One region of the Enterobacter quasiroggenkampii genome, then DNA from elsewhere that is predicted to be linked to it. Evidence: predicted binding sites of a transcription regulator. Region 1 holds the regulator's gene; the other holds the start of a gene.
What was found. Region 1 encodes LexA, which represses DNA repair genes until DNA is damaged. Its sites were predicted from a motif close to TNCTGTATGTACATACAGNA; they were not measured.
Positions count from the first base shown of each region.

Region 1 (4,026 bases):
ACCAATAAACATGCCGTCCAGCAGATAACACCAGACGCCAACCACCGGTAAAACGACTTGCCAGATGAGATAGTGGCTCGCCAGCTCGCGTAGCGCAGGGAGAGAGGTAAGCAATGCAACGATCTGCTCACCAAAGCAGGCGTAAACCAGGCCAAATGCCAGCGCCACCAGTCCCGACTGACGGCAGGCTGCCCGCCAGACATCCCGTAGCTGCCCGCTTTCGCGCGCCCCGTACGCCTGCCCGGAATGCGCTTCAACCGCATAGGCAAAACCGTCCAGCGCGTAGGCGGTAAATGTCAGCAACGTCATCAATACTGCGTTGACCGCGACGATGTCTGGCCCCAGTCGAGCCCCGAAAACCGTCAGTGCCCCGAAGCAAAGCTGGAGAAGAAGCGAGCGCAGCATGATGTCACGGTTGAGGGCCAGCAGCTTACGGATATTGCCGCGCCATGCGGTTTTGAGCAGCGCCAGGGAGATCCCGCGCATGGCCAGTACCCGCCAGACCATCCACAAGCCAATGATAAAGGTCCCGTATTCGGCAATCGCCGTCGCCAGCGCCGCACCCCGCACGTTCATATGCAGACCCATGACCAGCCAGACATCCAAAACGATATTGAGCAGGTTACCCACCACCAGCAAAATCACGGGCGCACGGGCGTACTGCACGCCCAGTAGCCACCCCAGCAGAACCAGGTTAGCCAGCGATGCGGGCGCGCTGAGCCAGCGGATTTCAAGGAAACGTCGCGCCTGCTCTAATACCGCCTCGCTGCCGCCAACAATATGAAGCGCAAGATCGATCAGGGGTGCCCGCAATAAAACGATGAACGCACCCGCGCCAAGCGCGAGGATCAGCGGCTGCACCAGCGCGCGCGCCAGACGCAGCGGATCTTTCGCGCCATAAGCCTGTGCGGTAAGACCGGTAGTGCTCATGCGCAAAAAGAGCAGCAGCATAAACAGGAAGCTGGTTGCCGTCGCGCCAATCGCCACGCCGCCAAGATAAACCGGTGAATCAAGATGGCCTATAACGGCAGTATCGACCAGTCCCAGCAAGGGCACGGTAATATTGGAGAAAATCATCGGCAGAGCAAGACGCCACAATGCCTTATCGGATGCCGTCAGCAGTGACATGAAAGATACCGGGAGTGGGGAATGAATCAGGCTACAGCGGTGCCATAGCCTGTGAGGAAGAGGTTACAGCCATTCACCGTTGCGAATCACCCCGACCGCCAGTCCTTCGATAGAGAAGTTCTGTTCGCGGAGATCGACCACAATGGGTGAAAACTCGCTGTTTTCAGGCAGCAACTGTACGCTGTTACCCTGTTTTTTCAGACGCTTAACGGTCACTTCGTCATCAATGCGCGCCACCACCACCTGGCCGTTTCGCACATCCTGTGTTTTATGCACCGCAAGCAGATCGCCATCAAGAATACCGATGTCTTTCATCGACATGCCGCTGACGCGCAGCAGGAAGTCAGCGCTCGGTTTGAACATGCCAGGATCGACCTGGTAGTGACCTTCAATATGCTGCTGAGCCAGTAAAGGCTCACCGGCAGCAACACGCCCTATCAGCGGAATGCCCGTCTCTTCTTCCACCAGCAGGCGGATACCCCGTGACGCGCCCGAGACAATCTCAATCACGCCCTTACGCGCCAGCGCTTTCAGGTGTTCTTCGGCAGCATTTGGAGAACGGAAACCCAGACGCTGCGCGATTTCCGCACGCGTGGGTGGCATACCCGTCTGGCCGATATGATCCCGGATGAGATCAAACACCTCTTGCTGCCTGGTCGTTAACGCTTTCATTCCGCCCCCTGGGTGTATATACAGTTATGCTGTGAGTATATACAGTCAAAGGCGATTTTGGAACCAAAAACTGCACAAAAAACCAGGGACTTAATTATTCCTCGAGGCTCATCGGAAATGTGACCAAAGCAGCGTGACCCAGGTGATAACGGCAGTGATAATCGCCAGCAACACGGCAGCAGAGCCCATGTCTTTTGCACGGCCAGAAAGCTCATGGAAATCGGAACCAATGCGATCCACAACGGCCTCAATAGCGCTATTAAGAATTTCCACTATCATCACCAGAAGAACGGAACCGATAAGCAGTACGCGGGTAATCGCATCAACATCAAGGAAACAGGCGACGATCACCGCGATGATAGCGGCGACGCCCTCCTGGCGAAAGGCGGCTTCGTTGACCCATGCGGCACGGAAACCTTTCCATGAATAGCCGGCGGCTTTGATGATACGTGTTAACCCAGTGGTATTATTGGCCATTAAAAGAACCTTTTTTAAAAAAGAGCGTCAGTAACAGGAGCCGTAGCGCGTTTCGCTACAGCCTGAAGTATGACGGGTAACAACAGAAATTTTGCGCGCTTTCTGTTATCCTTGCGCCGCAATTGCATTATTAACCAGAGGCTTTACATCGTTTATGTCCGGCTGGCCACGAATTTACTACAAATTACTTAATTTACCATTAAGCATCCTGGTAAAAAGCAAGTCTATCCCAGCAGAACCCGCGCTGGAATTGGGGCTCGATACGTCACGCCCCATTATGTACGTTTTGCCTTATAACTCGAAGGCTGACTTACTGACGCTTCGCGCCCAATGTCTGGCGCATGACTTACCTGACCCGCTTGAACCGCTGGAAGTTGACGGTACGCTGCTGCCGCGCTACGTGTTCATTCACGGTGGACCGCGCGTGTTTACCTATTACACGCCAAAAGAAGAGTCCATCAAGCTGTTCCATGACTATCTCGACCTGCACCGCAGCAATCCCGATCTGGATGTGCAGATGGTGCCGGTATCGGTGATGTTTGGTCGTCGTCCGGGCCGTGAAAAAGGCGAAGAGAATCCGCCGCTGCGCATGCTTAACGGCATCCAGAAGTTCTTCGCGGTCTCCTGGCTGGGACGCGACAGCTTTGTGCGTTTCTCCCCTTCCGTTTCGCTGCGTCGCATGGCGGACGAGCACGGCACCGACAAGATCATCGCGCAAAAACTGGCGCGCGTGGCGCGTATGCACTTCGCCCGTCAGCGCCTGGCTGCCGTAGGACCACGCCTCCCGGCTCGTCAGGATCTGTTCAACAAGCTGTTGGCCTCCAAAGCGATTGCCCGCGCCGTTGAAGATGAAGCGCGCAGCAAGAAAATTTCGCATGAGAAAGCCCAGCAGAACGCCATTGCGCTGATGGAAGAGATTGCAGCGAACTTCTCTTACGAGATGATTCGCCTTTCTGACCGTATTCTCGGCTTTACGTGGAACCGCCTCTATCAGGGCATTAACGTCCATAACGCCGAGCGCGTGCGTCAGCTGGCGCATGATGGCCATGAGATTGTCTATGTCCCCTGCCACCGCAGCCACATGGACTACCTGCTCCTTTCCTACGTGCTCTATCATCAGGGGCTGGTACCACCGCACATCGCAGCCGGTATCAACCTGAACTTCTGGCCAGCAGGTCCGATTTTCCGCCGCCTGGGCGCGTTCTTTATTCGTCGTACCTTCAAGGGCAACAAGCTCTACTCCACCGTGTTCCGCGAGTATCTTGGCGAGCTGTTCAGCCGCGGCTATTCCGTGGAGTACTTCGTGGAGGGCGGTCGTTCCCGTACCGGACGTCTGCTCGATCCGAAGACCGGCACGCTGTCGATGACCATCCAGGCGATGCTGCGCGGAGGTACCCGTCCGATCACGCTAGTGCCTATCTACATCGGCTACGAGCACGTGATGGAAGTGGGCACGTACGCGAAAGAGCTGCGTGGTGCGACCAAAGAGAAAGAGAGCCTGCCGCAGATGCTGCGCGGCTTGAGCAAGCTGCGCAATCTCGGTCAGGGCTACGTGAACTTCGGTGAGCCGATGCCGCTGATGACGTACCTGAACCACCACGTTCCGGAGTGGCGCGAGTCCATCGATCCTATCGAAGCGGTGCGTCCGGCCTGGCTGACGCCAACGGTTAACGGCATCGCATCCGAGCTGATGGTGCGCATTAACAACGCCGGTGCGGCTAACGCCATGAACCTGTGCTGTACGGCACT
Region 1 covers NZ_CP143745.1:910,489-914,514, reverse strand. Annotated here, with positions in the region: gene dinF (MATE family efflux transporter DinF) at 1-1,128, opposite strand, end outside; gene lexA (transcriptional repressor LexA) at 1,192-1,800, opposite strand; gene V1572_RS04330 (diacylglycerol kinase) at 1,909-2,277, opposite strand; gene plsB (glycerol-3-phosphate 1-O-acyltransferase PlsB) at 2,432-4,026, shown strand, end outside.

Region 2 (4,026 bases), 1.1 Mb from region 1:
CCGCAGCAGCGGGGTCAATTCCCGCTCTCCTATCAACTTTTTCATGGGATTATCGAACGTGACTGAACGTTATTTTGTCACCGGCACGGACACAGAAGTGGGCAAAACGGTGGCCAGCTCGGCGCTGCTGCAGGCGGCACGGCTGCTCGGGAAAAACACTGCCGGGTATAAGCCCGTGGCGTCCGGCAGCGAGATGACGGCGGAAGGGTTACGCAACACCGACGCGCTGGCGCTCCAGCGTAACAGCACGCGTGAACTCGCCTATTCCGCGGTGAATCCGTACACCTTTGCCGAGCCGACCTCACCGCACATTATCAGCGCCGATGAAGGTCGTCCGATTGATTTCGCTGTGTTGTCTGCCGGACTGCGGACGCTGGAAAATCAGGCCGACTGGGTGCTGGTGGAAGGGGCTGGCGGCTGGTTTACGCCGCTTTCGGACACGCAGACGTTTGCTGACTGGGTGCAGGCCGAGCAGCTTCCGGTCATTCTTGTCGTCGGCGTCAAGCTGGGCTGCATCAATCACGCCATGTTGACGGCGCAGGCCATACAGCAGGCCGGGCTGCGTCTGGCGGGCTGGATAGCCAACGACGTGGTTGCGCCGGGTAAACGACACCTGGAGTATCTGGCGACGCTCAGGCGCGTCCTGCCCGCGCCGTGCCTCGGGGAGATCCCATGGCTTGCTGACGGCGCGGAAAATGCCGAAACAGGACGTTATCTCGATCTCAGCGTTTTGCTTCCCGCGACATCCAGTGAGCGATAAGCTCATCATCCAGTTCGGTAACGTGGCCCTGCGCCACGTTACGCCCGCGATAGAGCATACAGAAACGGTCCGCCACCCGACGGATAAACGACAGCTGCTGCTCCGCTAACAGCACCGTCATCCCTAACTCCCGGTTTAATCGCCCCAGCAGCTGCACCAGCTTCTGGGCAACGCTGTGCCCCGCGCCTTGCAGGGGTTCATCCAGGATCAGCAGGTGAGGGCGGTTTACCAGCGCATTAGCCAGCGCCAGCTGATACTGGTCGTCCGGAGAGAGCGTGTTCGCGCGGGTTTGCCGCACCCCATAGAGCGCCGGAAACAGGTCGTAAACGTCATTTTTCGCCTCCGGGTTAGGTTTCCCCGTCGCCCGCATGGCGATATGCAGGTTCTCCTCAATCGTTAGCTGAGAGAAGATCCGCCTGTCCTGCGAGACATAGCCAATCCCCGGCCCGGAGCGCTGTTCTGACGGCGGGTGGAGCAAATCACGCGGCGGTGCGCCCGCCTCATACCAGATGATGCTGCCGCTTTCGACAGGCACTTTCCCGGCGATGCAATTCATGAGGGTGGTTTTCCCCATGCCCGGCAGACCAACGACGCCTGTACACATCCCTTGCGGAAAATCTAAATCCACATTCCATAGCGTATGTTGACTTCCGTAAAACTGATTCACTGCACGCAGACTCAACATCTTTCTCTCCTTAAAAATGTGTGTAGGTGTGGCTCGTGGATGAATCTGCAAAACCCCTGCCATAAAGCGGAAAGTGGTTAAAAAAGCGACTTTTTTAGGAATAAGTCACAGAAGCGCGGCGGATAAAAACCGGGCTTGCACATCGACGGTGCTGGTGGTGGTGAGTTGTGGTGCAGAGCCCGAAAGGGTGAAAATGTGAGCAAGATCGCATCGGTTGGTTATGAATGACGCAACTGTTAATCAGCAAAAAATAGCTATAAAAATTTTTTGCCGCCGTCTCGTGGGAAAATCCGGGAATTTGCGGAGCGCCAGTCTGTATGGGCTGGAAGCAGTTATCCACTATTCCTGTGGATAACCATGTGCATTAGAGTTAGAAAACACGCGATAAGCGAGAGAAGACGCGGCTTACGCCCAAATTGACGCGAAACGCGGCTTTAGAAAATATCGTTTAGTTTTTAATTGCTTAGATAAAAGCAATTCCCGTCATGAAAGTGTCACCGGTTGCCACAAAACTATCATTACCTGGCTTGACAAATGTTAAAAAAGAAAAAGTTCTGGGGATAACCTGACCTGACTGGTGTTTTATGTTGTCACAGTCCAAATTTTGGTCGCTATCGCGCTAATCATTCAGGCGCTACTCTAAATATCCTGACATGCTACTGGTTTTTCATCCAGTGTTTTTTACTGGCATTCCTGGCAACAAGGAGTAAAATTACTCACCTGCCGCTTATAACGTCATCAGGTTGTCGCCCATGAGTAAACCGTTCAAATTGAATTCTGCTTTCCGTCCATCTGGCGATCAGCCTGAGGCGATCCGTCGTCTGGAAGAAGGACTGGAGGATGGGCTGGCGCACCAGACGCTGCTGGGGGTCACCGGCTCGGGTAAAACATTTACCATTGCCAACGTGATTGCGGATCTCCAGCGCCCAACGATGGTGCTGGCACCCAATAAAACCCTGGCGGCGCAGCTATACGGCGAGATGAAAGAGTTCTTCCCGGAAAACGCGGTAGAGTATTTCGTCTCCTACTACGATTACTACCAGCCTGAAGCCTATGTGCCGAGTTCTGACACCTTCATTGAGAAAGATGCCTCGGTGAACGAACACATCGAGCAGATGCGACTGTCGGCCACGAAGGCGCTTCTGGAGCGTCGCGATGTGATCGTCGTTGCCTCGGTTTCCGCGATATACGGTCTGGGCGATCCGGATCTCTATCTCAAGATGATGTTGCACCTGACGCAGGGGATGATCATTGACCAGCGCGCGATTTTGCGTCGCCTGGCGGAGCTGCAGTACACCCGCAACGACCAGGCCTTCCAGCGCGGCACCTTCCGCGTGCGCGGTGAAGTGATCGACATCTTCCCGGCAGAATCGGACGATATGGCGCTGCGCGTCGAGCTGTTTGACGAGGAGGTCGAACGCCTGTCGCTCTTCGACCCGCTGACTGGACACGTTGAGTCGGTGATCCAGCGCTTCACCATTTACCCGAAAACGCACTACGTGACGCCGCGCGAGCGTATCGTGCAGGCGATGGAAGAGATCAAAGTGGAGCTGGCCGAGCGCCGTAAGGTGCTGCTGGCGAACAATAAGCTGCTGGAAGAGCAGCGCCTGAGCCAGCGTACCCAGTTCGACCTGGAGATGATGAACGAGCTGGGCTACTGCTCCGGCATTGAAAACTACTCCCGCTTCCTCTCCGGGCGCGGGCCGGGCGAGCCGCCGCCGACGCTGTTTGATTACCTTCCGGCCGACGGTTTGCTGGTGATCGACGAATCCCACGTCACGATCCCGCAGATCGGCGGGATGTACCGTGGCGACCGGGCGCGTAAGGAGACGCTGGTGGAATACGGCTTCCGCCTGCCGTCAGCGCTGGATAACCGTCCGATGAAGTTTGAAGAGTTTGAGGCGCTGGCGCCGCAAACCATCTACGTCTCGGCCACGCCGGGCAACTATGAGCTGGAAAAATCGGGCGATGAGGTGGTTGACCAGGTGGTACGTCCGACCGGGCTGCTGGATCCGGTTATCGAGGTGCGTCCGGTGGCCACGCAGGTGGACGACCTGCTCTCTGAGATCCGCGCCCGTTCCGCCATCAACGAGCGCGTGCTGGTGACCACGCTCACCAAGCGTATGGCGGAAGACCTGACCGAGTATCTTGAAGAGCACGGCGAGAAGGTGCGTTATCTGCACTCGGATATCGATACCGTGGAGCGCATGGAGATTATCCGCGACCTGCGTCTGGGTGAGTTTGATGTGCTGGTAGGGATTAACCTGCTGCGAGAAGGTCTCGATATGCCGGAGGTCTCGCTGGTGGCGATTCTGGATGCGGACAAAGAGGGCTTCCTGCGTTCCGAGCGTTCGCTGATTCAGACCATTGGCCGCGCCGCGCGTAACGTCAACGGTAAAGCGATTCTGTACGGCGACAAAATTACCCCGTCGATGGCGAAAGCGATTGGTGAGACGGAGCGCCGCCGTGAGAAACAGCAGCGCTACAACGAAGAACACGGCATTACCCCGCAGGGGCTGAACAAGAAGGTGGTGGATATTCTGGCGCTGGGTCAGAACATCGCCAAAACCAAAGCGAAAGG
Region 2 covers NZ_CP143745.1:1,973,875-1,977,900, forward strand. Annotated here, with positions in the region: gene bioC (malonyl-ACP O-methyltransferase BioC) at 1-66, shown strand, start outside; gene bioD (dethiobiotin synthase) at 59-760, shown strand; gene V1572_RS09435 (ABC transporter ATP-binding protein) at 723-1,445, opposite strand; gene uvrB (excinuclease ABC subunit UvrB) at 2,198-4,026, shown strand, end outside.
Region 2: a site for LexA is predicted at 2,024-2,043, ahead of uvrB (excinuclease ABC subunit UvrB). Genes of this name have one in related genera too.